DNA from 3 places in the Massilia sp. LjRoot122 genome. Region 2 is predicted to be linked to each of the others. Evidence: riboswitches for the same ligand, from Rfam matches in the RefSeq annotation. Region 2 holds a riboswitch; each other region holds the start of a gene.
The links. A riboswitch is a leader RNA that binds a small molecule or an ion and turns the genes downstream of it on or off. The one in region 2 is predicted to bind thiamine pyrophosphate.
Positions count from the first base shown of each region.

Region 1: another riboswitch for thiamine pyrophosphate. It lies ahead of thiC (phosphomethylpyrimidine synthase ThiC); the one in region 2 lies ahead of ACSQ25_RS08195 (TonB-dependent siderophore receptor).
Region 3: another riboswitch for thiamine pyrophosphate. It lies ahead of ACSQ25_RS21920 (D-amino acid dehydrogenase); the one in region 2 lies ahead of ACSQ25_RS08195 (TonB-dependent siderophore receptor).

Region 1 is NZ_CAXUPB020000001.1:4,671,182-4,681,558, reverse strand. It holds gene ACSQ25_RS20555 (potassium transporter Kup) at 1-1,074, opposite strand, end outside; gene ACSQ25_RS20550 (hypothetical protein) at 1,165-1,587, opposite strand; gene ACSQ25_RS20545 (SMR family transporter) at 1,683-2,024, opposite strand; gene ACSQ25_RS20540 (VOC family protein) at 2,021-2,389, opposite strand; gene ACSQ25_RS20535 (DUF2147 domain-containing protein) at 2,407-2,853, opposite strand; gene ACSQ25_RS20530 (valine--tRNA ligase) at 2,999-5,797, opposite strand; TPP riboswitch at 5,976-6,082, shown strand; gene thiC (phosphomethylpyrimidine synthase ThiC) at 6,143-8,056, shown strand; gene thiS (sulfur carrier protein ThiS) at 8,056-8,259, shown strand; gene ACSQ25_RS20515 (thiazole synthase) at 8,274-9,080, shown strand; gene thiD (bifunctional hydroxymethylpyrimidine kinase/phosphomethylpyrimidine kinase) at 9,080-9,823, shown strand; gene thiE (thiamine phosphate synthase) at 9,861-10,377, shown strand, end outside.
Region 2 is NZ_CAXUPB020000001.1:1,853,188-1,863,564, reverse strand. It holds gene ACSQ25_RS08215 (MFS transporter) at 1-424, shown strand, start outside; gene ACSQ25_RS08210 (glutathione S-transferase) at 434-1,141, opposite strand; gene ACSQ25_RS08205 (DUF535 family protein) at 1,500-2,471, shown strand; gene ACSQ25_RS08200 (CocE/NonD family hydrolase) at 2,573-4,156, shown strand; TPP riboswitch at 4,223-4,330, shown strand; gene ACSQ25_RS08195 (TonB-dependent siderophore receptor) at 4,420-6,549, shown strand; gene ACSQ25_RS08190 (HDOD domain-containing protein) at 6,587-7,552, opposite strand; gene ACSQ25_RS08185 (AAA family ATPase) at 7,661-8,185, opposite strand; gene pnuC (nicotinamide riboside transporter PnuC) at 8,182-8,775, opposite strand; gene ACSQ25_RS08175 (efflux RND transporter periplasmic adaptor subunit) at 8,978-10,225, shown strand; gene ACSQ25_RS08170 (ABC transporter ATP-binding protein) at 10,242-10,377, shown strand, end outside.
Region 3 is NZ_CAXUPB020000001.1:4,984,416-4,994,792, forward strand. It holds gene ACSQ25_RS21895 (MFS transporter) at 1-252, opposite strand, end outside; gene ACSQ25_RS21900 (benzoate/H(+) symporter BenE family transporter) at 281-1,432, opposite strand; gene ACSQ25_RS21905 (SDR family oxidoreductase) at 1,743-2,492, shown strand; gene ACSQ25_RS21910 (bestrophin family protein) at 2,500-3,504, shown strand; gene ACSQ25_RS21915 (GlxA family transcriptional regulator) at 3,515-4,504, opposite strand; gene ACSQ25_RS21920 (D-amino acid dehydrogenase) at 4,538-5,899, opposite strand; TPP riboswitch at 5,861-5,967, opposite strand; gene ACSQ25_RS21925 (phasin family protein) at 6,209-6,874, shown strand; gene ACSQ25_RS21930 (hypothetical protein) at 6,990-7,511, shown strand; gene queC (7-cyano-7-deazaguanine synthase QueC) at 7,522-8,232, opposite strand; gene ACSQ25_RS21940 (autotransporter assembly complex protein TamA) at 8,382-10,244, shown strand; gene ACSQ25_RS21945 (translocation/assembly module TamB domain-containing protein) at 10,244-10,377, shown strand, end outside.

The DNA.
Region 1 (10,377 bases), 2.8 Mb from region 2:
GACGGCGAACACGACTGCCGCGAACTGCAGCCAATTGATGAGCGGAATATAGATCTGCCCTTTCTCCTGGTGGGAGGTCTGGACGATTTTCATCCGTGGCAGGAAACCCAGTGAGATGGCCTGCTGTGCAACCGAGAAGGCGCCGGAGATGGTCGCTTGCGATGCCACGATCGCGGCCACGGTCGACAGGGCGACCAGCGGGTAGATGCTCCACGCGCCGAGCTGGTTGAAGAAGGGATTGGACACGGCTGCAGGGTTGGACAGCAGCATCGCTCCCTGGCCGAGATAATTCAGCATCAGGGCGGGGAATACCACTGAAAACCAGGCCAGCCTGACGGGCTTGCGGCCGAAGTGGCCCATGTCGGCATACAGGGCTTCGGCGCCTGTCAGGGCAAGCACGATGGCGCCCAGGGAGACAAAGGCCCACCAGCCATTGCGGGACAGGTAATCGGCAGCGTAAAGCGGGTTCAGTGCTGCGAGCACCCCGGGATTTTCCAGGATGTTCACGACCCCCATGGCGGCCAGGGCCGCGAACCAGACGAGGACGATCGGTCCGAACCACTTTCCGATGCCGCCGGTGCCGCGGCGCTGCGCAAGGTAGAGCACGGTCAATACCGCCAGGGCAAGCGGGACGACGTAAGGCTTCATGGCCGGGGTCGCCACTTCCAACCCCTCGATCGACGACAGGACCGTGATCGCGGGCGTGATCACCCCGTCACCGAAAAACAGCCCGGCGCCAACCATGCCCAGCAACATGACAGGATAGTACAAGCGCGCGTGCTTCGACACCGACTTCAGTGCGAGCGCCGTCAGGGCCATGATGCCGCCTTCACCGCCGTTGTCGGCTCTCAAGACCAGCGTGACGTACTTGAGTGAGATGATGATGATGAGGCACCAGAGAATCAGCGAAACGACGCCGAGGATGTTCGCCGGGGTGGCCGCGATCCCATGGGCAGGCGCGAACACTTCCTTCATCGTGTACAGCGGGCTGGTGCCGATATCGCCATAGACGACACCGATTGCGCCAAGCGTCAGCGCTGCGACGCCGGTGCTTCCAGAGGCTTTTTCGCTCATTGTTCTTCTCGATGATACTGGGAGCAATATTGTAACGCCGTTCTTCCAGCCATCTGGTGCTTTGTAATGACGCCGTTTCCTTCTGGAAGATCAGCCGTGGCGCAGCGCCGGCAGCCTTTGCTGGCGCCGTTCGCGGGCGCGCAGGCGGCCCGCGCTCGGTCCTTGCAGCATCACGAGGACCAGGGCGAGGCCCACGATCAGCGTGAAACCGAGCAGGGCGCCGCCCAGCCACAGGGCAGTCGGCTCGACGCCGCGCCACAGCGTGGCCGCGCCGGCCGCGAAAGGCGCGAGCAGCACCAGGGCGCACAGGCGGGCAAGTCGAGGCGAGCGCTTGATGCGGTGTCCGGCCACGGCGATGAAGAAGAAGCTGGACGCCGCCAGCAGCTGCGCCGCCAGCAGGGCGGCGGAGCTGGACGGCGCGAAGGTCACCGCGCCGCTCGGGAACAGCAGCATCGGCGGGACGACCAGCGCCAGCATGCCGGCCAGCAGGCAGGCAAAACGCAAAAAGATCATTCGGGATTTCCTCGTAGCAGTTCGTGGAACAAGCAATACAACGAGGATATCTAAATTGCAATTATTGCGGCGCGCGAATGAAAGCTGCCGGACGGTCAGTGATCGACGCTGTTGGAGAACAGGTTGATGACTGCCACGCCGGCGATGATCAGCCCGAGTCCCGCGATGGCGGGCAGGTCGAGGCGCTGTCCGTAGACCATCCAGCTGATCAGGGAGATCAGCACGATGCCGACTCCCGACCAGATCGCATACGCAATCCCGGTCGGCAGCACGCGCAGGCTGAAGCTGAGCAGGTAGAAGGACAGGGCATAGCAGCCCACCGTGATGGCGCTGGGAAGCGGGCGGGTAAAACTGTCGGAAGCCTTGAGGGCGGTGGTGCCGATGACCTCGGCGACGATGGCGAAGGCGAGGTAGAGATAGGCGTGGGTCTGGGTCATGCCCTCGGCAGTTCCTGGCCGATCATGATGCGGTGCCCGTCGGCGGTGCGCAGGCCGAATTCGCGCATGCCCCAGGCTTCGTCGCGCAGCGGCTTGACGAATTCGGCGCCGTTCGCCACGGCGCGCGCATGCCAGGCCTCGACGTCGGTGACGTCGAGGTAGGCGAAATAGGAATGCTCGCCGGTCTGCGCAGCCGGCATCGCGTCCGGGCAGGCGCCGGCCATGATGCGGCAGCCGTCGCGGATGAACATGCGCCAGCCCGGATCGCCCATCTCGTGGATGGCGAAGCCGAGCACGTCGCGGTAGAAGGCCGCCGAACGTTCGAGGTCGGGGACGGCCAGCACGTACAGGTGATCGCGGATCATGCCGGCCGCCGGGAGGCTTACTGCTCGCGGACCCAGGTCTGCGAACGGCCGAACATCGGCGCGCCGATGTAGCCGCGCACCTCGAGCTTGCTGCCATTGTCCCTCAGATGGGCCTTGCTCTTGTAGGTCTTGCCCTTGGACGGATCGAGGATCTCGCCGCCGGTGTATTCGTTGCCGTCTTTCTTGAGGCCCGAGAGGATGGTCATACCGATGATCGGCTGGTCCTTGCGCGCGCCTTCGCAGGCGGTGCACTTCGGGTTCTGGTCCTGGTCGGCCGGGCGGAACAGCTTCTCGATCTTGCCGGTCAGGATGCCGTTGTCCTCGGTGATGCGCACCAGCGACTTCGGCTTGCCGGTTTCGTCGTCGATCGTTTTCCAGGTGCCGGCGGCCGAGGTATTCTGCGCCATGGCAGCCGGTACGGCCAGGATCATGGCCATCAGGCTTGCGCCCATCAGTTGTCGCATGTAGGTCTCCATTGTTGTGGTCTGACGGAACCAGTGTAGCAAACTGTATTCACGGCTGGGTCATCGAAATCCGAGGAAGTATTCGAATCGTCCGGCTTGCAACAAAAAACGCGGCCGAAGCCGCGTTGTTCGTGGGTGCCGCAGCTTACGCCGCCGGCAGCTTGGCCAGCTGTTCCTGCATCTTGGCCAGCGTGGCCGAGAAGTTCGCCACGCGTTCCTTCTCCTGCTCCACCACCGCGGCCGGGGCGCGGGCGACGAAGCTTTCGTTGGACAGCTTGCCGCTGGCCTTGGCGATCTCGCCCTGCAGGCGCGCGATCTCTTTCGACAGGCGCTCGCGCTCGGCGGCGACGTCGATCTCCACCTTCAGCATCAGCTTGGTGGTGCCGACGATCGACACGGCGGCCGGCGATTCCGGCAGCGCGTCGACGATCTGGACTTCCGCCAGCTTGCCCAGCGACTGGATGTAGGGGGCGAACACCGCCATGCGGGCGCGGTCTTCCGCGTTGCCCGGCTCGACGATCAGCGGCACGCGCACCGACGGCGACAGCGACATCTCGCCGCGCAGGTTGCGGGTGGCGTCGACCAGGGCCTTGAGCTGCTCCATCAAGGCTTCCGCTTCTTCGCTCACCAGCGAAAGGTCGGCCAGCGGGTAGGGCTGGACCATGATCGAATCACCGGTTTTGCCGGCCAGTGGCGCGATGGCCTGCCACAGCGATTCGGTCACGAACGGGATGATCGGGTGGGCCAGGCGCAGGATCACTTCCAGCACGCGCAGCAGGGTGTGGCGGGTGGCGCGCTGCTGCGCTTCCGTACCCTGCTGGACCGAGACCTTGGCCAGTTCCAGGTACCAGTCGCAGTACTCGTCCCAGACGAACTTGTAGATGGCGCTGGCGATGTTGTCGAAGCGGTAGTCGGCGAAGCCCTTGGCGATCTCCAGTTCGACGCGGTTCATCAGCGAGATGATCCAGCGGTCGGCCGGCGACAGGTCTTCCGGATTCGGCTGGCTGCAATCCTTGCCCTCCGTGTTCATCATCACGAAACGGGTGGCATTCCACATCTTGTTGCAGAAGTTGCGGTAGCCCTCGCAGCGTCCGAGGTCGAAGTTGATGTTGCGGCCCAGCGAAGCGTAGCTCGCCATCGTGAAGCGCACGGCGTCGGTGCCGAAGGCCGGGATCCCTTCCGGGAATTCCTTGCGGGTGGCCTTGGCGATCTTCTCGGCGGCGCGCGGGTCCATCAGGCCGGTGGTGCGCTTGGCCACCAGCGAGTCGAGGTCGATGCCGTCGATCAGGTCGATCGGGTCGAGCGTGTTGCCCTTCGACTTGGACATCTTCTGGCCCTGCGAGTCGCGCACCAGGCCGTGCACGTACACGGTCTCGAACGGCACCTTGCCGGTGAAGTGGGTCGTCATCATTACCATGCGGGCGACCCAGAAGAAGATGATGTCGAAGCCGGTCACCAGCACCGAGGACGGCAGGAAGTGCTGCATGTCTTTGGTCTGCTCAGGCCAGCCCATGGTCGAGAAGGGCACCAGGGCCGACGAGAACCAGGTGTCGAGCACGTCGTCGTCGCGGCGCAGCGCGCCCGTGATGCCTTGCGCGGCAGCCTTGGCCTTGGCTTCTTCTTCATCGCGGGCGACCACGATATTGCCTTCGTCGTCGTACCAGGCGGGGATGCGGTGGCCCCACCACAGCTGGCGCGAGATGCACCAGTCCTGGATGTTGCCCAGCCACTGGTTGTAGGTGGTGGTCCAGTTCTCGGGCACGAACTTGATTTCGCCGTTGGCGACCTTTTCCAGCGCCACGTCGGTGATCGACTTGCCCGGATTGAAGGTCCCTTCCGGCGCCGGCTTGCTCATGGCGACGAACCACTGGTCGGTCAGCATCGGCTCGATGACGACGCCGGTGCGGTCGCCGCGCGGCACCATCAGCTTGTGCGGCTTGACCTGCTCGAGCAGGCCTTGGGCTTCGAGGTCGGCGACGATCTGCTTGCGCGCGGCGAAGCGGTCCAGGCCCTGGTACTGGCTCGGGCCGTTCTCGTTGATCTTGGCGTCGAGCGTGAAAATGTTGATCGGCGCCAGGCTGGCGCGCTGGCCCACCGCGTAGTCGTTGAAGTCGTGGGCCGGGGTGATCTTCACGCAGCCGGTGCCGAATTCCTTGTCCACGTAGCTGTCCGCGATCACCGGGATCTGGCGGCCTGTCAGGGGCAGGGTGAGCAGCTTGCCGTGCAGATGGGCATAGCGCTCGTCGGTCGGATCGACCGCCACGGCGACGTCGCCCAGCATGGTTTCAGGACGGGTGGTGGCGACGGTCAGGTGGCCCGAGCCGTCCGCCAGCGGGTACTTGATGTACCACATCGAGCCGTCTTCTTCCTGCGAGTCGACTTCCAGATCCGACACCGCCGTGCCCAGCACCGGGTCCCAGTTGACCAGGCGCTTGCCGCGGTAGATCAGGCCCTGTTCGAACAGGCGCACGAAGACTTCCGAGACGACCTTCGAGCGGGTCTCGTCCATCGTGAAGTACTCGCGCTGCCAGTCGGGCGAGGTGCCCATGCGGCGCATCTGGCCGGTGATGGTGTTGCCCGACTTTTCCTTCCACTCCCAGACCTTCTCGACGAAGGCTTCGCGGCCCAGGTCGTGGCGCGAGATCTTCTGGGCGTCGAGCTGGCGCTCCACCACGATCTGGGTGGCGATGCCGGCGTGGTCAGTGCCCGGGATCCAGGCGGTGTTGTAGCCGCGCATGCGGTAGTAGCGGGTCAGGCCGTCCATGACGGTCTGGTTGAAGGCGTGACCCATGTGCAGGGTGCCCGTCACGTTCGGCGGCGGCAGCTGGATGCTGAACGACGGCTTGCCGTCTTCCATGCTGGCGGCGAAGTAACCGCGCTGCTCCCATTCGGTGCGCCAGTATTGTTCAATGTCGGCAGGCTCGAAAGACTTGGCTAATTCCATGATGTGGTGGCGATGGTCGATAGTTAACGTTCGAAAACGACCATTATAGAGTAGGAGCCAGCCGGTGCGTTCGGCCAAGCCCACGGTCAGTCAACTTCGTCCATATGCTGTGGTTATGGATCGATAATCTTTACATATAAATAAACATGGGGCTATAATCCGCTCGCTGCCGACGGGCAGCACACGCTAGGGGTCCTGCCGGCGCGCGAAGCGTCCGGCGGGTGAGAAATACCCTCTGAACCTGATCTGGATAATGCCAGCGAAGGGAAGCTTCAAAGACATCGGCCGTGTCCGCACGCGCTTGCCGTCTGCGCCTCCTTTGCTGGCTCCTCAACAAGGAGCCACATGAATGCACCACTGAAGTTCGACGCCGCGACCGCCATGGTCGACAGCGCCGCCATCGAACCCTTCCCCAACTCGCGCAAGGTCTACATCGAAGGCAGCCGACCCGACATCCGCGTGCCGATGCGCGAAATCAGCCAGTCGCCCACGCCCGACAGCTTCGGCGGCGAGCCGAATCCACCGCTGTTCGTGTACGACACCTCGGGCCCGTACACGGATCCGACGGCCAGCATCGACGTGCGCCGCGGCCTGGCTACGCCGCGTCTGCCCTGGATCGTCGAGCGCGGCGATACCGAGGAGCTGGCCGGCCCCACCTCCGACTACGGCAAGGCACGCCTGGCCGACCCGGCGCTTGCGGCACTGCGCTTCGAGCTGCAGCGCACCCCGCGCCGTGCGCGTGCCGGGCGCAACGTCACCCAGATGCACTATGCGCGCCAGGGCATCGTCACGCCCGAGATGGAATTCGTCGCCCTGCGCGAAAACCTGCGCCGCAAGGAATACCTGGCTTCGCTCGTCGAGTCGGGCCCGGTGGGCGAGCGCATGGCCGGCCTGCTGGCGCGCCAGCATCCGGGCCAGTCCTTCGGCGCCAGCATCCCCTGCGAGATCACGCCGGAATTCGTGCGCGAAGAGATCGCCCGCGGCCGTGCCATCATCCCGGCCAACATCAACCATCCGGAAAGCGAGCCGATGATCATCGGCCGCAACTTCCTGGTGAAGATCAACGCCAACATCGGCAACTCGGCCGTGACTTCGTCGATCGGCGAGGAAGTGGAAAAGATGACCTGGGCGATCCGCTGGGGCGCCGACAACGTGATGGACCTCTCGACCGGCAAGCACATCCACGAGACGCGCGAGTGGATCATCCGGAACTCGCCGGTGCCGATCGGGACGGTGCCGCTCTACCAGGCGCTGGAAAAGGTCGGCGGCAAGGCCGAGGACCTCAGCTGGGAGATCTACCGCGATACCCTGATCGAGCAGGCGGAGCAGGGCGTCGACTACTTCACCATCCATGCCGGCGTGCGCCTGGCCTACGTGCCGATGACGGCCAAACGCCTGACCGGCATCGTGTCGCGCGGCGGTTCCATCATGGCCAAGTGGTGCCTGGCCCACCACAAGGAATCCTTCCTGTACACGCATTTCGAAGAGATCTGCGAGATCATGAAGGCCTACGACGTGTCCTTCAGCCTGGGCGACGGCCTGCGTCCGGGCTCGATCTACGACGCCAACGACGAAGCCCAGCTGGCCGAGCTGAAGACGCTCGGGGAGCTCACCCAGATCGCCTGGAAGCACGACGTGCAAACCATGATCGAAGGGCCCGGCCACGTGCCGCTGCACCTGATCAAGGAGAACATGGACCTGCAGCTGGAGCAGTGCAGCGAAGCGCCGTTCTACACTCTGGGGCCGCTGACCACCGACATCGCGCCGGGCTACGACCACATCACCTCGGGCATCGGCGCCGCCACCATCGGCTGGTACGGCACCGCCATGCTGTGCTACGTCACGCCCAAGGAGCACCTGGGCCTGCCGGACAAGGCGGACGTCAAGGACGGCATCATCACCTACAAGATCGCCGCCCATGCGGCCGACCTGGCCAAGGGCCATCCGGGCGCCCAGATGCGCGACAACGCCTTGTCGAAAGCGCGCTTCGAGTTCCGCTGGGAAGACCAGTTCAACCTCGGCCTCGACCCGGACAAGGCGCGTTCCTTCCACGACGAGACCCTGCCCAAGGATTCCGCCAAGGTAGCCCATTTCTGCTCGATGTGCGGTCCGCACTTCTGCTCCATGAAGATCACGCAGGAAGTGCGCGAGTACGCGGCCAACCAGGGCGTGGGCGAGCAGGCCGCGCTGGCCAAGGGCATGGAAGAGAAGGCGATCGAGTTCGTGCGCGGCGGCGCGAAACTGTACCGGGAGGTCTGATGACGGAGATCGAACTGAACGGCGCGCCCTACTGCCTGCCCATCGGGCACTCGCTGCAGGACCTGACCGGCCGGCTCGGCGTGGCGGAGCAGGCGGTGGCGGTCGCGGTCAACCGCGAAGTGGTGCCGCGCGCGCAGTGGCCGCATCACCGCTTGCAGGCCCGCGACCGGGTCGACATCGTGCGCGCCATCGGCGGCGGATAAGAAGGAGACTGAACATGAATGCAATGACTGAACAAGACTGCCTCACCATCGCCGGCCGCCAGTATGGCTCGCGCCTGCTGGTCGGCAGCGGCAAATACCGCGACCTGGCACAGACGCGCGAGGCGACGCTGGCGGCGGGCGCCGAGATCGTCACAGTGGCGATCCGGCGCGTGAACATCGGCCAGGATCCGCATGCCCCTAGCCTGCTCGACGTGCTGCCGCCCGACGAATTCACCATCCTGCCGAATACCGCCGGCTGCTACACGGCCAAGGACGCGGTGTACACCCTGCAGATGGCGCGCGAACTGCTGGGCGGGCGCAAGCTCGTCAAGCTGGAAGTGCTGGGCGACGAGAAGACCCTGTTCCCGCAGATGCCCGAGACGATCAAGGCCGCCGAGACCCTGGTGCGCGACGGCTTCGACGTCATGGTCTATTGCAGCGACGACCCGGTGCAGGCGCGCATCCTGCAGGAGATCGGCTGCGTGGCCGTGATGCCGCTGGCCTCGCTCATCGGCTCGGGCATGGGCATCCTCAATCCCTGGAACCTGAAGCTCATCATCGAGAGCGCGAGCGTGCCGGTGCTGGTCGATGCCGGCGTCGGCACGGCTTCGGATGCCGCCATCGCGATGGAGCTCGGCTGCGACGGCGTGCTGATGAACACCGCGATCGCCGCGGCGGGCGATCCGGTGCGCATGGCGCGCGCGATGCGGCATGCCGTCATCGCCGGGCGCGAAGCGCACCTGGCCGGCCGCATGCCGAAGCGCTTCGCCGCTTCGCCTTCGTCGCCGGTCGAGGGTCAGGTCACGGCAACTCGCGCGTGATGGTGCCCACCGTTCTCGTGTTCGCCGGGCTCGATCCCGGCGGCGGGGCCGGGCTGGCGGCGGACATCGCCGCCATCGGCGCGCTCGGCGGCCATGCGCTGCCGGTGGCGACGGCGCTGACCGTGCAGGACAACAACCGGGTACACGAGGTGCAGCCGGTCGACACAAGCCTGATGGTGCGCCAGGCCGACATCCTGATCGATTCCTTCAGCATCGATGCGGTCAAGATCGGCATTCCCGGCAGCCGTGAGAACGCGGCCGCCATCGCCCGGCTGCTGCGCCGGCTGCGCGCCGCCGACCCAAGCCTGCCGGTGGTGCTCGACCCGGTGCTTGCCAGCGGCCATGGCGATGCGCTCGGCAAGGGCGACGCCGTCGCCGCGCTGGCCGAGCTGCTGCCGCTGGCCACCGTGCTGGTGCCGAACCTGCCGGAAGCCCGGGCGCTGGGCGCCGTGCCCTGCGAGCACGTGATGGTCACGGGCGGTCACGGCGATGGCGACATCATCGTCAACCGCTGGCTGCGCGACGGGGTCGAGCAGCGCGCCTGGCGCATGCCGCGCCTGCCGCACAGCTACCACGGCAGCGGCTGCACCCTGGCCGCGGCCATCGCGGCGCGCCTGGCCTTCGGCGACCCTGTCGAGCAGGCGCTCGAACATGCCCAGGACTACTGCCACCAGGCGCTGGCGCACGCCTTCTGGATCGGACCGGGGCAGCGTATCCCGCGTCGCATCCTCCATACCCACTGAGCCCACTGAGCCCATCGAGCGCACTGAAAGGACCACTTTGAAAAAGCACTTCCTACGCGGCCTGTACCTGGTCACACCCGACTGGGACGATACCGAACGCCTGCTCAGGGTCACCGACCTGGCCCTGATGGCCGGCGCCTCGATGGTGCAGTACCGCCACAAGAGCGCCAGCCCGGCCTTGCGGGCGGAGCAGGGCGCGGCCCTGCTGGCGCTGTGCCGCAGCCATAACAGGCCGCTGGTGATCAACGACCACATCGACCTGTGCCGCGACCTCGATGCCGACGGCGTCCACGTCGGCGGCCTCGACGTGCCGGTGGCCCAGGCCAGGGCCGTGCTCGGGCCGGACAAGATCGTCGGGGCCTCGTGCTACGGCGAGCTGAAACTGGCCGAGACGGCCCAGCAGGCCGGCGCCAGCTACGTGGCCTTCGGCGGCTTCTATCCCTCGCCGGTCAAGCAATACACCTTCGTCACGCCGCCGGAACTGATCGAGGTCTGGCGCGACCGGGTATCGCTGCCGATGGTGGTGATCGGCGGCATGACGCCGTCGAATGCCG
Region 2 (10,377 bases):
CGACCGCAAGGGGCCGCTGCCGGCGCTGCAGATCGTGTTCGCCCTGCTGGCCCTGGTGCTGCTGGTGCTGAGCTTCACGGCGCCGGACAAGTGGCTGGTGCTGGCCACCGTGCTGGCCTGGGGCGCGGTCGCCTTCGGCAACGTGCCCGGCCTGCAGGTCTACGTGGTGCAGCGCGCCGAATGCGATGCACCGCAGGCGGTGGACGTGGCGTCGGGCCTGAACATCGCCGCCTTCAACGTCGGCATCGCCCTCGGCGCCTGGGGCGGCGGCATCATCGTCGCCCGCTTCGGCCTGATGGCCACGCCCTGGATCGGCGCCCTGATCGTGCTTGGCGCCTTCCTGCTGACCACGCTGGCGCGCTGGCTCGACCGCCGTGACGGCTTGCCGGCCAAGGCCGCCCTCAGGGGGTTTGCATTGGAATGAGGCTGACGATTATTCGTCCAGTTCGGGATAGTGGCGGAAGATGCCGTTCTGGTTGAACGGGATCCGCCGCGGCGAGGCCAGGTAGGCGGCGATGTTGGGACGTGCGGCCACGCGGTCGCGCAGCGCGGCCAGGGCCGGATAGTCGCCTTCGAGCCGCTTCATCGCATTCGGGAAGGCATAGCGCAGGCCCTCGATCACCTGGAACAGCGACAGGTCGGCATAGGTCGGCTTGTCGCCCACCAGCCAGTCGCGCTGCTCGGGGTTGCTGAGGATGCGCGAGAAATAGCCGAAGAACTTGGGCAGGCGGGTCTCGATGAAGTCGGCGGCGCGCCGCTGCGCTTCCGGCTTCTGGTCTTCGTAGTACAGCGAGGTGGCGATCGGGTGGTGGGTGTCGTGGATCTCGGCGACCAGGTCGGCGATGGTCAGCTGCAGCTGGTGGGTCCACAGCCGTCCCGGATCGCTGCGCGGCGCCAGCGCATGCTGCTCGCCGAGAAACAGCAGGATGTTGGCGACCTGGCCGATGGTCAGCTCGCCCGCGCGCAGGAAAGGCGGCGCGAACGAGGGATGGGCTTCGGTGTCGAGCGCCGACAGCAGGAGGTCCATGCCGCCGGCGCGGCGCGCCACATCCACGTACTCCGCCCCGGCTTCCTCCAGGGCGAGCCGGACGAACTCCCCGCGTCCCTGGATTCCCGGCCAGTAAAAAAGTTCATACGCCATCTCGCACCTCCGGTCTGCTTCGGTTTGGCGCAATTATCGATGATGAATCAGAAGCGTGTCGCCGCACAAACATGGTAATCTTGTGTTGCCTGTCAGGCGAAAACAAAAAGTCGCAAGAAGACGCAAAAAGCCGATCAAGAGAGAGACACCATGAACGCAACCCTTTGCTGCGGTTCCCTTCACCTCACTACCCTCCCTCTGTCGTATCCAGGCACAAGTTAGCATCCACGGCTATTGCATGGCAGAATGTGATTTCTGTTGTGCAATCCCGCGCTTGGTTGTCCCCAAGCGGCGGGCAAGTTAAAGACGGAGGCGCCATCCCGGCGCCCGCAACTTTACTGCCGACTGGAGCTCTCACATGATCTTCGCTCATCTGTCCAAGAGCTGGCTCGCCCGCCGCAGCCAGTACACGCCCGCTTCGTGGATGCTGAGTATCGTGCGCAGCCTGCGCGTGCTGCGCTACTGGCGCGAGCACCAGGCCCTGTGCCGGCTCGACCTGGTGCGCCGCTTCGTCGCGGCCGCCCCCAACGACGACCTGTTCCACCACCTGAGCCACCGCAGCTACCTGTCGAAAGACCTGAGTGCGCGCGAGCGCGTGCAGTGCGTGCTGTCGCACTACCGTTTCGAGGACGGCGCCTTCGGCAACGCTTACCACCAGGCGGTCTACGGCGGCGGCGGGCTCACGCTGTGGCAGCATCAGTCGCAGCACGAAGGCGGCGAGCATGCTTTCCTCCTGCGCCTCGAGATGGCGCCGCGCCACGATGCCGAGGGCGACCTCACCATCTCGCTGGTCGCCGACGGCAAGTACCTGCACCGCCTCTCCTATACCTGGGTGGACGGGCAACTGGCGGGCGTCGACCTGCCGACCGTTCCCTTCGTCACCCGCAACCAGGGCCGCTGGACCGATTCCGGCGCCGCCTTCGACGCCTTCGAGGAAGCCTTCCCCAACAACTCGCCGAGCTTCTTCTGCTTCGCCGCGATGCAGGGCGTGGCCCAGGCGCTGGGCATCGACCAGGTGGCGGCCATCAAGTGCACCTCGCACGTCGCCTACAATCCCGTCGACGTCAAGCACTTCGAGAACGCCTATGACGGCTTCTGGAAGATCCTGGGCGGCGTCGAGATGCCGGGCCGCAGCTACCTGATCCGCCTGCCCTTCTACCTCAAGCCGTTGGCCGACATGCCGTCCAAGCACCGCAAGCGCGCCGCCCAGCGCCGCGAGTTCTGGCGCGCCATCGGCGACTCCACCCGCAGCACGATGCTGCGCCACATGGTGCCGGCAGCCAGCGCGCAGGCGCGCACGGCGACGGCGCCGGCCACGGCCGAAGCCTGATACCACGGTCCGGGAGCGGCGGATGCCGCGGTGAGAATTGGAGAGACATGGCGCCGGGGTCCCCTCCTATACTGGGCGCCCTGCCAACGCCTCCACACGCCATGACCCGCCTGCCGACTGCCTTTCTATCCGCGCTGTTGTCCGCCCTGCTGTTCTGCGCCCTGCCCGCCGCCCAGGCCACACCCCTGATACCCGAACCCGGCCCGCTTCCGGTCGGCCTCAAGGTGCTCAAGCAGTACGACCACGCGCGCGTCTACAAGACCCGTGTCTCGCTCACCACCGGCAAGCCGGCGAGCGGCGAACGGGCGCGTCCGATGCAGGTGCTGGTGTGGTACCCGGCCGTGCGCGCCGGACGGCCGCTCAGCTTCGGCGATTACCTCGCAACAAGTGTCACGGAATCCGGCTTCGACCTCTCCCCTGACGAGCTGAAGCGCCGCAGCGCACAGCAGCTCGCGCAGTTCGCCGGGGCGATCGGCAAGGAGGCCGTGCAGCGGGAGCTGGCGCAGCCGATGCTGGCAACGCTGGACGCGCCGGCACGGGGTGGCCGCTTCCCGGTGCTGATCTACGCGCCCAGCTTCAGCGCCAGCGCGGCCGAGAATGCCGACCTGTGCGAATACCTGGCCAGCCAGGGCTATATCGTGCTGTCCAGCGCCTCGCAGGGCGCACGTACGCGTGCGATGACGGACGATGTCGAAGGCCTGGAAACGCAGGCGGCCGACATCGCCTGGCTGATCGCCCAGGCCGCCGCGCTGCCGCAGGCGGACATGGAGCGCCTCGCGGTGGCGGGTTTCAGCTGGGGCGGCCTGGCCAATGTGCTGGCCGCCGCCCGCGACGACCGCATCAAGGCGCTGGTCAGCATCGACGGCTCGGTCCGCTATTTCCCCCAGTTCGTGGACGGCGGCAAGGCCGCGGTGCCCTACGTGACCCCGGCGCGCCTGCCGCTGCCGCTGCTCTACCTGGCCCAGCGCCCCCGCTCGATCGAGGCCCTGAACCGCAGCGAAAAGAGCACGGCCTTCAGCCTGCTGAACCGGATGAGCTACTCCGACGTGTTCGTGGCCACGATGCATCCGATGCTGCACCAGCACTTCGCGGCGGACGGGCTGCGCTTCGCCCGCGCCAGCGATTTCGCCGACTACGACCGGGACGAGGTCCGCGCCGCGCATGCTTGGATGGCGCGCTACGTGCATCGCTTCCTCGACGCCTACCTGAAAGGCGACAAGGCAGCGCAGGCCTTCCTGGCCAACCGGCCCGAGGCCAACGGCGCACCGAAGCGCATGATCACGATGGAAGCGAAACGCGGCAGCGGCCTGGCGCCGACCCACGAGAACTTCGCCGGCCAGCTGGCCGAACGCGGATTCGACCAGGCCTTCGAGCTCTACCAGGACATGCAGGCGCGCGGCGCCAGCTTCAAGCTCGGCCCGGACGCGATCAATTCCTGGGGCTACGAGCTGCTGCGCGACGGCATGCATGCCGAATCCATCGCCATCTTCAGCTTCGGCACCCGCCTCCTGCCCGAGGATGCGAACCTGTTCGACAGCCTGGGCGAAGCGCAGGAAGCGGCGGGCTACAAGGAAGATGCCGTGCGCAGCTACCGCCGTTCGCTGGAACTCAACCCGAAGAACAGCAACGCCGTGGCGCGCCTGAAGGTGCTGGACCTGAAAGTGTCCAGCCTGGCGCCCAAGTAAGCACAGGGCCGGCGGCCGCCGGCCCTTGCCACATTCACCACGCCCGCCCGGGTCCGTGGTACACTGCCGCCTCGCTAGGGGTCCTGGTGCGCGCAAGGTCGCGCTGCCGGGTGAGAGATACCCTTCGTACCTGATCTGGATAATGCCAGCGAAGGAAAGCGCAACGCAGTTCCCAATTTGTTTGCCCTTCCCCCACGTTGGCTCCGGCTTTTTCATCAAAAGCAGCGCGCCGCTTTGCCGTGGCGCGCGAAGACGAGCAAACCATGACTTTCAAGCTGAAGCACTCCGTTCTTGCCTGCGCCATCCTGCAGGCCTTCTCCCTTACCGCATCCGCACAGCAAACCGAAGGCGTCGCCTCGGTGGTGGTCACCGGCAGCCGCTGGGTCGCCAGCGACCGCGCCAGCATCGGTGGTTTCTCCGAGTCGCCGCTGCTCGACACCCCGGCCTCGATCACCGCCATCAACCGCACCCAGATGCTGGACCTGTCGATTCGCAACGTGAGCGACGCCGCGCGCTTCGACGCCTCGGTCGGCGATGCCTACAACGCGGTCGGCTATGCCGAGCAGTTCTCGATCCGCGGTTTCGCCCTCGACAACGCCAGCAGCTACCGCAAGGACGGCATCGCGATCCCCGCCGACACCCAGATCCCGCTGGAGAACAAGGAACGCATCGAAGTGCTGCGCGGCCTGGCCGGCCTGCAGGCCGGCGTCGCGGCGCCGGGCGGCATGGTCAACTTCGTCACCAAGCGCCCGACCAATGCGCCGCTGCGCTCGGCGCTGGTGGAAGTGAGCGAACGCGGCACCCTGCACGGCGCGATCGACCTGGGCGGCCGCTTCGACGACCGCCGTTTCGGCTACCGCATCAATGCCGCGGCCGAAGACATCAAATCCTATGTGCGCGGCGCCGACGGCGAGCGCCAGTTCGTGTCGGGCGCCTTCGACTGGCAGATCAGCCCGAACGCCCTACTGCAGCTGGACCTGGACCACCAGCACAAGTCGCAAATCACCGCGCCGGGCTACCAGCTGCTGCGCAACGAAGTCCTGCCGACCGGCATTTCGCCCAAGACCCTGCTGAACGACCAGCCCTGGACCAAGCCGGTCGAGACCGACAGCAGCAACCTGGGGCTGCGCTTCGAATACCGCCTCAATCCCGACTGGACCGCGACCGTCAACGCCAACAAGCACTGGTTCAAGCGCGACGACTACACCGCCTTCCCCTACGGCTGCAGCAACGAGGGCGACGGCTTCTATCCGGGCTACTGCTCGAACGGCGACTACGACGTCTACGATTACCAGAGCGTCGGCGAGCGCAAGACGCCGTGGGGCGCGCAGGCCATGCTGCAGGGCCGCTTCGCCACGGGCGCCGTGCGCCACCAGCTGACTGTCGGCGCGGCGATGTCGGAGCGCCACGACAGCTTCGGCACCTATGTCTACGACTACGCCGGCTACAGCAACATCTGGAACAAGCTGGTCGTCGATCCGGCGCCGGGCAATCCGCGCACCGGTCCGGTGATGGAGCGCCGCAACGACCGCGAAGGCGCGCTGTTCGTGCAGGACGTGGCCACGCTGTCGGAAGGCCTCACGCTGCACACCGGCCTGCGCTGGGTGAAGCTCAAGCGCGACGAACTGGCCGAGATCGAACAGGGCTGGGTGCACGCTGATGACAGCTTCGTGCTGCCGAGCGTGGCCCTGGTCTACAAGCCGGCGCGCGACTGGAGCGTCTACGGCTCGCTGAGCCACGGCCTGCAGCACGGCGGCATCGCCGAGATGGGCACCGCCAACGAAGACAGCGTGCTGCCGCCGAGCCGCTCGAAGCAGGTGGAGCTGGGCGTCAAGGGCATCGTCAACCAGGCCGTGATGCTGTCGGCCGCCGCCTTCGACATCCGCCAGGGCCTGGAGTACGTGAATGGCGCCAACCTGTTCGTGCGCGCCGGCCAGCAGCGCCACCGCGGCGTCGAACTGGCGGCCCAGGGCAAGCTCAATCCCGACCTGAACTACAGCCTGTCGGTGATGGCGCTCGACGCGGAGCAGACCGGCACCGGCGACGCCAGCGTGGAAGGCAAGCGCGTGACCAACGTGCCGGAATTGCGTTCGACCGCCTGGGTGGAGTATGCGGTGCCGGCAGTGGCCGGCCTGAAGCTCGACGCGACCTGGCAGTACTCGGGCAGCAAGGCCTTCGACCCGGCCAACCGCGCCATCGTCCCGGGCTACCACGTGGCCGCGCTGGGCGCCTCGTATGCACTGAAGGTGGGCGGCATGCACACCATCTTGCGCGCGCGCGTGGACAATGTGTTCGACAAGTTCTACTGGCGCGACGTGACGCAGTCGCTGGGCGGCTACCTGCTGCCGGGCGCACCGCGGACCTTCCGGGTGTCGGCGCAGTTCGACTTCTGACGCGCTTTGCCTGCCACGCTTGCCGTGGCAGGCGTCCTCAATCCGTCAGCTCGGCCAGCTTGCCCAGGCAGCGGCGCTGGAAGCCGTTCAATCCGTCGGTGACGAAGCTGTCGTCGTCTTCGATCACGCTGGCGTCGAGCAGCAGGCGCAGCTTGGCGATGCGGTCGCCCTGGGCCAGGGCCTGGGCCAGCTGCGGCCCGTCCGGGTCGCCCGCCCAGGCGATTGCCTCGACCACCTCGGCGGGGAAGTCCCAATGCCGGGCGATCACCGCCGACAGCTGGCGGCTGGCTGCGAACAGTTCGACCCCGAAGGTCCCCGAACCCGGCACCTTGCCGCCGCAGAGGCCCTCGGCCACCTGGAAGGCGACCTGCAGGCCCACGTTCTGCATCAGGCCGGCCAGGTAGGATTCGAACACGCCGGCGGACAGTCCCGGCGCCATCACGCTGGCGGCGAAGGCGCAGCGTTCGGAGTGGCGCCAGACCACCGGCGCCACCTGGCGCGCCACGCCCTGCACCTTCACCCGCACCAGGGGACGCATCGCGATTTTCGCCAGCAGCATGCGCAGGCCGTTCAGGCCCAGCATCGTGACCGCGCCGTCGATGGCTTCGATCGGCCTGGCCGGCCGGTAATAGGCGCTATTCGCCTCGCGGATCACTTCGGCGACCAGCACCAGGTCGCGTCCCACCTCGGCCGACAGCGCGGAGATCGAGATGTTCTCGTCCGACAGCGCGCCGAGCAGTTGCGTGATCAGCTCGGGTACCCGCGGCACCATCACCGAGGCCTTGTCGGGATCGTCCACCAGGGCGCGCACCGCATCGAGGATCTGCTGCTCCACTTCCGCGCTGGCGTTGGTGCCGCTCGATCTGACCAGCCAGCGGTAGAAGGCGGCATCCACCTCGGCCGTCATGTTGTCGGTTTGTACTTCCGCGGCCTCATCGGTGCCGGCAGCGGCAGCAGTCTCCTTCTCGTTGCCGCCCAGTAGGCGGCCTATCCAGTTTTTCACAGCGCACCGCCGTATTGTCAACGCAGAGAAAACTATTTTAATACCATACGGCAACAAAAAGACAAGCGTAAGAAGTTTTTCTTTGGATCTATATCAATAGCGCGACGCTTAGCGGGCCGGGCCCAGCAACAGCTCGACCTGCCGTAAGCGCTGCGGCAGGCTGCCTTCCAGCAGGACATAGGGGATGGCGCGCGCGTCCAGGGTCTCGAGCAGCATCCGGTGCACCTTCTGGCGCACCTCCTCCGATTCGCGCTGCAGGCCGTCCGGCTCCCACGGGCTGTCGGGCGCCGTCACCAGGGTCCAGGCGTAGTCGTGGCTGCTGTCGAGGCGCGCCAGCTGCGGGTCGACGCGGTTCCAGTACTGGCGGCTGTACAGCGCCGTCATCAGCGGCGAGGTGTCGCAGAACAGGAAGCGCTGCGCACGCCCGGCAGCCTCGTTCTCGCGTGCGCGCTGGGTGCAGGCGATCGGGTACTGGTCGCTCTCGAAGGGCACGCGGCCACGGGTGTCGACGAATTCGCGCAGGTATTCCGGCACCCACACGGTGCCGTAATGCCGCGCCAGGGCTTCGCACAGGGTCGATTTGCCCGAGGATTCGGCGCCCAGCACCGCGACGCGTGCGACCGCCCCGCTCATGCATCCCTCCGCGCGATGTTCGACCAGGCGCGCCAGCCGGTCCAGGCCAGCACCACGAACACGGCATACAGCAGCGCGGTCAGCATCAATCCCTTGTAGACGTACAGGCCGACGTAGAGCACGTCCACCACGATCCAGACCAGCCAGTTTTCCACCTTCTTGCGTCCCAGCAGGAGCTGGCCCACCAGGCTGCCCGCGGTGAGGAAGCCGTCCGCATGCGGCACGTCGGTGTCGGTGAGATGATCGAGGAACTGGGACAGCAGCACGAAGCCGATCGCCCAGGCGGCGATGGCCCAGCCCCGGCCCGCGCGCTGCAGGCGCGTCACCACCAGCTGCTGGTCGCCGGCGCCGTGCAGCCACTGGTACCAGCCCCAGACCGAGGCCCCGATGAATACGAACTGCAGGCCCATGTCGCCATACAGTTTAGCGTCGAAGAACACCAGCGCATAGGTCGCCGAGGAGACGATCGAGAACAGCCAGGCCCAGTGCTTCTGGCGGATGTTCAGCAGCACGGTGGTCGCCGCCAGCAGGAAGGAGATGAGTTCCAGCGGGGTGGTGCTGAAACCGAGGACGGCGAGCGGTTCGTTCATTCGGATGCGATGTGGTGGGCGACGGCGCCAGGTCAGCAGGCGATTATGGCTACTCGCCACCGTTTGCGCAAGCCGGACCGTCCGAATCCGGACACCATTGCCCGCGGGCGGGCAAGGCCACTGGCACAGGCAGGCCGTTGCAGGGGCACAGCGTGCTGGCACGGTGCTTGCAATAGCAAGGCAAACAACTATTCGCCGCCCTATGGACCGAGCCCTCGACCCCGCATTCACCCAGCGCCGCCTGCGCATCCGCATCGCCGCCGCGATCCTGCTGCTCGCCGGCCTGGTGCTGGCCTGCTGGTTCCTCAACCGCGCGCTGCGCCCCAGCGTGGCGGAATCCGACATCGTGCTGTCGACCGTGCGCCGCGGCGACGTCGCCAATACCATCAATGCCGCCGGCATCGTCATCCCCGTGCACGAGGAAGTCGTCGCCAGCCCCGTGGTCAGCCGCGTGGCCAAGGTCCACGCCAAGCCGGGCCAGCAGGTCAAGGCCGGCCAGCTGATCCTGGAGCTGGACGACCGCGAGATCCGCCTGGCGCTGGACGCGCTGCGCGAACAGCTGGCGCAGCAGGAAAACCGCATCGCCACCCTGAAGCTCGAGCTGGCGCAGAAGCACAAGCAGCTCCTGGCCGGCATCGAACTGCTCGAACTCGACCTGCTCTCGAGCCGCGCCCTCAACGAACGCAACCAGAAGCTGCGCCAGAGCGGCCTGGTCTCGGGCGAAAACCTGCTGGCCGGCGAGCTGGCCGTGAAGCGCGCCGAGATCCAGCTGCGCCAGCAGCGCGAGCTGATCGCCGACAGCCGCCACACCACCGCCGCCAGCATCGCCGCCGCCGGCCTGCAGAAGGACATCCTGCAGAAGCAGATCGCGCAGCAGGAGCGGATGCTGGCCCTGGCGCGCGTCAGCGCGCCCTTCTCCGGCATGCTGACCACGGTGCTGCAGGAAGAAGGCGCCAGCGTCGCCGCCGGTCAGTTGCTGGCGCGCGTGTCGGAGCTGAACAACTACCGGGTCGAAGCGACGGTGTCGGACTTCCATGCGCGCTCCCTGGCGCAAGGCCAGGCGGTGCGCGTGGAGCAGAACGGCGAACGGCTGGATGGCCGCGTGCACACCATCCTGCCCGAGATCCAGAACGGCACCGTCAAGCTGCTGGTGGACCTGGCGCAGCCGCAGCACCCGCTGCTGCGCAACAAGATGCGGGTCGACGTCAACATCGTCACCGCACGCAAGAACGACACCCTGGTGCTCGACAGCGGCGCCGCCTTCAACGGCAGCGGGCGCCAGGACGCCTTCGCGGTACGCGACGGCGTAGCGCAGCGCACCACCCTGCAGCTGGGCAGCAGCGACGGCAAGCTGGTCGAGGTGGTGAGCGGCGCCCGTCCAGGCGAGCGCTTCATCGTGTCCGATACCAAGGCGTTTGCGAACCTCGACAGCATCCGCATCACGAACTAATCATAAAGGGAATGTCATGATCAAACTGAACAAGGTCAGCAAGACCTACCGCACCGACAAGGTGGAGACGCTGGCGCTGAAGGAGGTCGACCTGCACGTCAGGAAGGGCGAGTTCGTCGCCATGATGGGCCCCAGCGGCTGCGGCAAGAGCA
Region 3 (10,377 bases), 3.1 Mb from region 2:
CCCGATCTTGTCCGCGATCGTGCCCAGGAAGATGGCGCCGAACATCATGCCGAACAGGGCCGAGCTGACCATGAAGCCCGCGTTCTGGGCGGTGACGCCCATCTCCTGCATGATCGAAGGCAGCGCGATCCCGGCCACGGCCAGGTCATAGCCGTCGCAGATGATGATGATCGCGCACCAGGCGAGGATGCCCATGTGGAAGCGGTTGAAGCGGGCCCCGTCGGCCAGCTTGTGTACGTCGATGTGTCGCATGTTGTCGTCTCCTGTCGTTTGAATAGTCTTATGTCGTTTTCCAGGGGCCGTGCAGCACCCTGCAGGCCAGCATCCCGATGACGATGCCCCAGAAGGCGGAACCGAGCCCGAGGAAGCTGGTGCCCGATGCGGTGGCCACGAAGGCGATCACCGAGGCTTCGCGGTGGTCCTGCGCGGCCACGATGCCGCCCAGGTTGGCCAGGATCGGCCCGAGCAGGGCCAGCCCGGCCAGGGTCATCACCAGTTCCTTCGGAAAGGCCGCGAACAGCATCACGATCGAGCCGCCGAACAGGCCCGCCACCAGGTAGAAGGCGCCGTTGGCGATGCCGGCGATGTAGCGGCGGCGCGGATCCTCGTGCGCCTCGCGCCCGGTGCACATGGCGGCGGTGATGGCGGCGATGGCGATCGTGATCCCGCCGGCAAACGCCACCAGCAGCGACACCAGGCTGCTGGTGGCAATGATCGGGCGCACCGGACTGTCGTAGCCCGAGGTCTTCAGCACCGTCATGCCCGGCAGGTACTGGCCGGTGAGGGTGACCAGCACCAGCGGCAGGGCCAGGCTGAAGGTGCTGGACCAGGACCAGGCCGGCGGAATGAATTGCGGTACTGCGAGTTCGAGTGCGAGTCCGCCGAAATGGGTGGCGCCGCCGGCCCAGGCGATGGCGGCGCCGGTGGCCAGCAGCAGCGCGACGCAGTAGCGGGGCGTCAGGCGCTTGAAGACCAGGTAGGCGGCGAGCATGCCCAGCACCAGCACCGGCATGGTCTGCAGGCCCGTGAATGCCTTGAAGCCGAAGGGGATCAGGATGCCCGCCATCATGCCGCTGGCGACACCGGGCGGCACCCAGGCGGCGACGCGCTCGACCCAGCCCGACAGGCCGATCACGAGCAGGATGGTGGCGGCCGTCAGGTAGGCGCCGACCGCCTCGTTCAGCGACAGTTCGGGGAACAGTGTGATCAGGAGCGCGGTGCCCGGCGCCGACCAGGCGGTGATGACGGGGATCTTGAGGCGCCAGCTCAGGAAGATGCCGGCGACGGCCGCGCCGACCGAGATGCCCCAGACCCAGGACGCGAACATCTCGTTCGAGATGCGGGCGGCCTGGGCGGCCTGGAAGAAGATGGCCAGCGGGCCGGAAAAGGAGACGAGGACGGCGAGGAAGCCGGCCACGATGGCGGGCAGCATGGCGCTTGCCCTCTCCTGCTGCGCACCGGACAGCGCGGGAATGGCTTCGCCCGCGCCATGGCTGTGATGGCCCTGACCTTGCATGCTGTCTCCATGGATGTTTTTTAACGAGGCGCCGTCGTGGGCGCTTCCTGCAATGCAGAGTAGATAAGCCCGGGAATGCAGTCCAACACTGATTTGGTATGCAATCGATACCTCTGGGGTATCAGTTCCGCCGCGCGTGGCAGAAAAACGCGGATTTTTGTCATTGTGGGGCGAGTCGATGCAGCACTACCATTTGCTTATGTATTTGGCAAACAAGGGGAAGCTCATGAAAATCGTCGTCATCGGCGGCACTGGCCTGATCGGCAGCAAACTGGTCGCCATCCTGCGCGAGCGCGGCCATGAAGCGGTCGCGGCATCGCCCAATTCGGGCGTCAACACCATCACCGGCGAGGGGCTCGACGAGGCGCTGGCCAACACCGACGTCGTCGTGGACGTGGCGAATTCGCCCTCGTTCGCGGACGAGGCCGTGATGGAATTCTTCACGACCTCCGGACGCAACTTGCTGGCCGCCGCGGCCAGGGCGGGCGTGAGACACCACGTGGCGCTGTCGGTCGTCGGTACCGACCGCCTGGCCGACAGCGGCTACTTCCGCGGCAAGATCGCGCAGGAGAAGCTGATCCGGGAGTCCGGCCTGCCCTACACCATCGTGCATTCCACCCAGTTCTTCGAATTCCTGGGCGGTATCGCCGCATCGGCGGGGCAAGGCGACAGCATCGCCCTCTCGCCTGCCTTCGTGCAGCCGATCTCGTCGGACGACGTGGCCCTGGCGATGGCCGACGCCACCCTCGGCGCGCCGGTGAACGGCATCGTCGAGATCGCCGGCCCCGAGCGCTTCCGTCTCGCCGAACTGGTGCAGCAATACCTGGTGGCCAGGAAGGACCCGCGCACCGTGCGTGCCGACGTCCACGCCCCCTACTTCGGCGCGGAGCTGCAGGAAGACACGCTGGTGCCGCACGGGAAGGCACGGCTGGGCGCTGTCCATCTGCAGGGCTGGCTGCAGGCGCAGGCACGCTGAACCCCAGATGCACATCGGGAAATCCTACGGCCTGGCCGAATTCGTCTACTGGACGCGGCGCAGGATCTACGTGGTCGCGGCGGCCGCCGGCGCGGTCGCGGCGCTGTACCAGCTGGGCGGCTGGCGCTGGCCGGCCTTGCCCTGGCCGGTGCTCGCGCTGCTGGGAACCGCGGCGTCCTTCATCGTCGGATTCAAGAACGTCCAGAGCCATCACCGCACCGTCGAAGCGCAACAGATCTGGTCGTCGATCACGGCGTCCAGCCGTTATTGGGGCCTGATCAGCCGCGACTTCCCGGCCGACGACAACGCCGTCCGCGATCTGATTCCCAGGCACCTGGCCTGGCTCACCGCGGTCCGCTACCAGTTGCGCACTCCCCGTGTCTGGGAGGCGGCAGCCACCGCCCCGAATGCCGAATACCGGGAGCGCAGCTTCGTGGTGGCGGAACGCAGCATTCCGCTCGAGACCGAACTGGCCAAATACCTGCCGCCGGCTACCGTCGCGGAACTGCTGGCGGGCGGCGACATCCCTGCTGCGCTGATGTCCATGCAGAGCCGCGCCATCCGCGGTCTCTACCTCGCCCAAGGACTGCCGGTGCTGCATCACACCGAGATGCAGAAGACCCTCAAGGACCTGATCGACCAGCATGCGCGTGCGCAGCGGATCAAGAATTTCCCTTATCCGCGCCAGTACACCATCGTCAATTCATTGTTCGTGTGGCTGTTTGCCCTGCTGCTGCCCCTCGGGATGGTGCGCGAGTTCGCCCAGCTGCCCGCACCCGCCCTGCTGGAGGGCCAGATGGGCTGGTTCGCCGTGCCGTTCAGCGTCCTGGTCGCCTGGATGTACCTGGCGCTCGACCAGGTCGGCGAAAGTACCGAGAATCCCTTCGAAGGCGGCGCCAACGACGTCCCCATCACCCATATGTCGCGCGCGATCGAGCAGGAATTGCTGGCGCTGCTGGGATCGGCGCCCGACCGCAGCGCGCCGCCGTCCGACGGGCACATCCTTCTCTAGGCGCGCCCGCTCACACCTTTGCCAGCTGGCGCCGGTATTCCGAGGGTGTGAGGCCCAGGTTGCGCTGGAAGCTGACGCGCATCCGGTCTTCGTCGCCGAAACCGCATTGCAGGGCGATCTGGTCCAGCTTGCGCTGCGATTGTTCCAGCATCCGCCGCGCCGCTTCGACCCGGAACAGTTCGACCGCCTTGCCCGGCGAACGGCCGGTCCTGCTTTTGTAGACCCGGGAAAAATTGCGGGCGCTCATGCGCGCGCGTTCGGCCAGCAGCTCGACGCTCAGGTCGGCATTGTGGAGGTTGTCGAGGATCCAGGCATGCAGCACGTCAAAACCGGCGCTGTCGCGCGCCTGCGCCCGCAGCAGCTCGCTGTGCTGCGACTGTCCGCCGGGACGCTTCATGAACACCACCAGGTCGCGCGCCAGGTCCATGGCGACGGCCCTGCCGCAATCCTCCTCGACCAGGGCGAGCGCCAGGTCGATGCCCGCGGTCACGCCGGCCGAGGTCCAGACCCGGTCCTGGCGGATGAAGATGGCATCCCGGTCGACCGTGAGGGAGGCGAAGCGCTGCTCCAGCAGGTCCGACATGGCCCAGTGCGTGGCGGCGCGCCTGCCGTCCAGCAGTCCGGCTTCGGCCAGCAGAAAGGCGCCGGTGCATACCGATGCGGTGCGCCGCGCACGCGGCGCTGCCTGCCGCAGCCAGGCGATGCTCGCATCCAGCTGGTCCAGCAGGCCGGCGATCCCGGAGGATCCGGGCACGACGATGGTGTCGATGGCGCGCTGGTCGAATGCGGAGACCGGCAGCGTATCGATCACGACGCCTTCTTCCGTGCGCACCGGGCCGCCGTGCAGGCTCACCGTCTGCAATTCGTAGGGAAGCAGCTCACGCCCGCCCAGGTGGCGTTGCGCGGCCCAGAACACGGTCTGCGGACCGGTCAGGTCGAGCAGCCCCGTCCCGGGAAAGGCAAGGAACAGGATGAGCGGGGGCTGGCGGGTGGGTAGCATGGCGAAGGAGAATGCGGCATCGACCCCGGCATCTTACCGGATCGTGAAGGCGACCTGCACCTCCGGCTTGCGCCCCGAAATGATATCGGCCAGCGCCCGCCCGGAGCCGCAGGCCATGGTCCAGCCCAGCGTGCCGTGCCCGGTATTCAGGTACAGGTTCGGATACCGCGTCGCGCCGATGTAGGGGACGTTCGATGGCGTCAGGGGCCGCAGGCCAGCCCAGTAACGCGCACGCTCGTAAGCGCAGGCGCCGGGAAAGAGTTCGCGCACGCGCCGGGTAATCGCCTCGCAGCGCACCATGTTCAGCGCACGCGAATAGCCGTCAAGCTCGCAGGTTCCGGCGACGCGCAGGCGCGCTCCGAGCCGCGATAGCACCAGTTTGTGGCCGTCGTCGGTGAGCGACACCGTCGGCGCCGCGGCCGCGTCGATGACCGGATAGGTCGCCGAGTAGCCCTTGCCGGGATAGATCATCAGCCGGATGCCCAGCGGCGCCAGCAACGCGGGCGAAAAACTGCCGAGTGCGACGACGAAGGCGTCGGCATCCAGCACCCCGTGCCGGCCTTCGCCGTCGATGAGCTCCACGCCGCTGATCTTTCCCGCCTCGGCCAGCAGGCGCGTCACGCTCGTGTTGTAGCGGAAGCGGATGCCCGCGGCTTCGCCCCTGGCTGCCAGTTGCTTCGTGAAGGCGTGCACGTCGCCCGACTCGTCGCTGGCGGTAAAGTCGCCGCCCACCAGCCGGACACGCGCTCCCGCCAGCGCGGGTTCGATGCGCAGCACCTCATCGGCGTCGATCGTCATGCGCGGGCAGCCCAGTTCGCGCATCGCCGCCGCGGCGCGGCAGGCACGGTCGAACTCGCGCTGGTCGGTATACACATGCAGGATGCCGCGCGCCAGGTGATCGTAGTCGATCCCGGTCTCGGCCCGCAGGGCCTGCAGGCTGCGGCGGCTGTAATCGGCGATGGCGACGATCCGGCGCAGATTGGCGGCCACCCGCGCCGGCCGGCATTCGCGCACGAACTGCAGGCACCAGCGCCATTGCAGCGGATCGGCGCGCAGGCGGAACAGCAGCGGTGCGTCTTCGCGGCCGAGCGAGCGCAGGACCTTGAGCAGGCCGGCAGGGTTGGCCCAGGGCTCGGCATGCGACACCGAAATCTGGCAACCATTCGCAAAGCTCGTTTCCTGCGCCGGTCCCGGCTGGCGATCGAGCACGGTGACCTCATGCCCTGCCTGCCGCAAGTACCATGCGCAGGCGGTGCCGACCACGCCGGCTCCCAGCACAATGACTTTCATCGGATCCTTGTGTGCGTCTCGGGCGCCTGGGCAGGATCGGGCAAGGGAGTGGTTGGATGCGGCATGACCGGCATCGCCACGCTTCCCTTCGCTGGCATTATCCAGATCAGGTTCCGAGGGTATGTCTCACCCACGGCGCGCGTTCGCGCGGCGCAGGACCCCTAGCGTTTGCCCTTGTAGGGCGCAAGTATTCTATCTCGTTCCAAATGTGTCTGCGGAGAACGACGCGCAAATACTTCTGCCGATTCGTCCCGTGCGCGCCAAATGGGGCGCATAGTGTCCTGTGTTCGCTCGATGCTTTCCCGATCCTGCATCTTCGCAGCAATCCGCTGCCTCCCCCTCGACCCGCCCTTCTGCCGCTCCCGATCCATCGGGACCGTGCCCTCATGCGGCTCGACACCGACAAGGACTTCCATGTTCCCTTATTCCCCTTCCAGCAATCCCGCCCTCCGCTCCCATGTGGATTCCCAGCTCGCCTGGTTCAATGACCTGAACAAGACCCTGACAGGGTCCTTCCAGGCCGTGTGCGAAGCCAACCTCAAGCTCGGCCAGAGCATGATCGAAGAAACCATGAGCGCCAGCAAGCGCATGCTGTCGAGCGAGCGTCCTTTCGACGCCATGGGTGCGGCCGCGGCCCATGCCCAGCCGGCTTCCGACAAGCTGCGCGCCTACCAGCAGCATCTCTCGCGCCTGGCGGCCGAGGTCCACGTCGAACTGGCCCGCGTCGCCGAGCAGCACGGTCCGGAAACCTCGCGCACCGCCCACGCCCTGGCGGACGACGTGACGCGTGCCGCCACCGAAGAAAGCGCGCGCAGCATGCGCCAGCAGGAAGAAGTACTGAAGACCTTCCGCGATCCCTTCCAGCCGGCGGATGCGCAACGCGGCAACGGCGGTGGCAACGGCCATGCCCATGCCGCGGCGAACCTGCATGCCGAGCGCGCCAACGCGAGCGCCGGCAGCGGCGCCAGCATGCAGTTCGACGGACTTGCCGACAACGGTTCCGTGCAGGGCCACGTCCAGGGACCGGCCGTGCAGCCGGCCCCGCAGGCGGGCAACAAGCCGCCGCGCAAACCGGGCTGAGTGGGTACGACGAGGCGCTTGCCGGGGCGAAGCGCGCCGCTGTGAACTTCCGCGCATTTTCCGCCGCGCGGATCGGGCATGATGGCGGCATCGACACTCTGCCTCCATCGCTCCCATGACGCTTCCGGCAAAGACCCTCCTCGCAGCACTGTTCCTCCTGGCCGGCGCCGCAACTGCCATCCCAGCCTCGGCATGCCGGATATACACGCCGGAGGAAGCCGCCCGCAGGCAGCAGGAAGCTGTGGCCGAGACGAAGGCGCAGTTGCTGGCGCTGAAGGACGAGGCGGACCTGGTCTTCGTCGGGCGCATTGCCATGCTCACGTCCCAGGAAGAGACCCTGCCCTCAAGCTCGCCGATCCCCCACCTTGTGCAGGTCTACGGCGCCACCTTCGACCTGGTCGAGGACATCAAGGGAAAGTACGCGGCCCAGCAGGTGCTGAGCTTCACCAGGGACAAGACCCGGGTCGTCATCGGCTGCACGAGGGACATCCGCGACAGCCTGCCGCGCGCGAACGGCACCGGCGATATGTACCTGGTGTATGCCAGGGCCGGCAAGATCCTGCGGGCCAACCGCATGCCGGAGTGGGAACTGATGAACGGGCGCCAGGAAGCCGAGTTCCTGCGCACCGCGAAATAGGAAGGGCCGCTCAGGCGGCCTTGTTCGCCACGTACTGCTCGTAACCACGCGCCCGCAGCGCACAGGCCGGGCAGCTGCCGCAGCCATGGCCCCATGGATGCGCGGCGCCGCGCTCGCCCAGGTAGCAGGTGTGGGTGTCGAAGCGGATCAGGTCCACCAGCGCCTCGCCGCCGCAATCCTGGGCCAACTGCCAGGTCTCGGCCTTGTCGATCCACATCAGGGGGGTCTCGACCTTCAGCCGCGTGGCCATGCCGAGATTCAGCGCCACCTGCAGCGCCTTCATGGTGTCGTCGCGGCAGTCCGGATAGCCCGAGAAGTCGGTCTCGCACATGCCGCCCACCAGCACGGTCAGGCCGCGGCGGTAGGCCACCGTGGCCGCCACCGTCATGAACAGCAGGTTCCGGCCCGGCACGAAAGTGTTCGGCAGGCCGTTCTCCTGCATCGCGATGGCCACGTTGCTGGTCAGGGCCGTGTCCGAGATCTTGGAGATCAGGGACAGGTCGATCATGTGGTCCTCGCCCAGCCTGGCATCCCAGTCCGGATTGAGTGCGCGCATTTTGGACAGCAGGGTCGGGCGCACTTCCAGCTCGATGGCGTGGCGCTGGCCGTAGTCGAAGCCGATGGTCTCCACGCGCGCATAGCGCTGCAGGGCCCAGGCGAGGCAAGTGGTGGAATCCTGGCCGCCGCTGAAGAGGACGAGCGCGGTGTCGTTGGTAGGCATGATCGGGTTCGTGGACAGAGGAAACCGCGAATTCTGGCATAAAACAGGGCGCTACGTCAGCTCCGCAAACCCCGCACCGCTGGGCTTAGCGTCCGTCACCGTTTTTGCCAATCCGTTAAGATTGCCATGAACTTACCCTACGGAGCGCCATGTTTCCTGCAAGATCGAATTCCCGCCGCCTGCGTCCCCTGCCCCGCCTCTTCATGGGAATGGGCGCCCTGGTATTTGCGACCGCAGTCTACGCACAGGAAAGCACACGGGGAATCGACTACCAGGTACGCATCGACGCCCCGCGCCAGATCGAGAACATGCTCGAGGATAACCTCGACCTGATGCGCTGGCGCGGCAACCCGCGCGTCGACATGGAACAGCTGCAGCGCCTGGTCAAGGAAGCACCGGCCCAGGCCAAGACCTTCATCGCCACCGAGGGCTATTACTCGCCCAAGATTTCGGCCGGCCTCGATACCGGCGGCGGCCGTCCGGTGGCGCGCGTGATCGTCGATCCGGGCCAGCCGACCGTGGTCGGCGACATCGACCTGGTGCTGCAGGGCTTCGTCCAGCTCGACAAGGGCGCCGCGCCCTTCGACGCCGCCGCCCTGCGCCAGCGCTGGCAGCTGCCGATCGGTGCACGCTTCCGCCAGGCCGACTGGGAAGCGGCCAAGCGCGAGCTGCTGCGCGACGTGGCCCAGACCCGCTTCCCGCGCGCCCGCCTGGTCGAGACCAGCGCCACCGTCGATCCGGAAGTGCGCCGCGCCCTGCTGCGCGTGGTCATCGACAGCGGCCCGGAGATGCGCTTCGGCGAGCTGCGCATCCGCGGCCTGAAGCGCTATCCGCGCGAGGTGATCACCAACCTGAACAAGATCAAGCCGGGCGACGAGTACAGCGAGGCGGCCCTGCAGGCCCTCCAGTCGCGCCTCCAGGACACCGGCTATTTCAGCAGCGTCGAAGTGAGCGCCGACATGCGCGCCGTCCTCAACGCCGAGCTGAAGGAACTGAAGGAAGGCGACGACGACACCGACGCCAACCCCGCCACGCCGGAACCGCCCACCGGCCCCACCGTGCTGCCGGTGCTGGTACGCGTCACCGAAAACCTGCGCAAGAACGTCGAGGTCGGCGTCGGCTTCTCGACCGATACCGGCGGACGCCTGCAGGCCAGCTACGACGACCTGAACGTGCTCGGCAAGCGCATGAAGAGCGACCTGATCTACGAACAGAAGCGCCAGACCGCGCGCGTCGACTTCTACTGGCCGACCACGCCCAAGGGCTACAACGACAGCGTCGGCGCCGGCATCGAACGCAACGACGTGCGCGGCGAGATCACCACCCTGGCCACGGTCGCGGCACGGCGCCAGTGGGGCACGCCGCTGCTGGAACGCAGCCTGACCCTGGAGGCGCTGGTCGAGAAGCGCGAAGTGCCGCCGCAGCCCTCCACCAACACGCGCAGCCTGCCGCTCACCTACAGCATCACCCGCCGCAAGCTCGACAGCCTGATCCAGCCGACCAACGGCTACGTGCTGCAGGGCCAGCTGGGCGGCGCCCTGCTGCCGATCCTGACCGACGAAAAATTCCTGCGCCTGTATTTGCGCGGCCAGATGTTCAAGCCACTCGGCGAGAGCGGCACCCTGGTGCTGCGCGGCGAATTCGGCGCGGTGGCGGCCAAGGACAAGATCGGCGTGCCGTCTACCTTCCTGTTCCGCGCCGGCGGCGACCAGTCGGTGCGCGGCTACGGCTACCGCGAACTGGGCGTGCGCGAGAACGGCGCCATCGTCGGCGGCAAGTACCTGGCCACGGCCAGCGCCGAGTACCAGTACTGGTTCCGCCCACCCTGGGGCGTGGCCTTCTTCTATGACGTCGGCAATGCCGCCGACAAGGTCGGTGACCTGCAGCCCAAATCCGGCTTCGGCGTCGGCGCGCGCTGGCGCAGCCCGGTGGGCCCGATCAACGTCGACGTCGCCTATGGCCACGCCGTGAAAAAGGCGCGCCTGCACTTCTCCCTGGGATTCACCTTCTGATGGACACGAACGACAACTCCACGGATCAGGCGCCAGCGCCTGTGCACAAGCGCCGCTGGCCGCGCCGCGTCGCCATCGGCGTGGTCGTGACCGGCGTGATCGTCGGCGGCACGCTCTGGTACCTGGGCCGCGA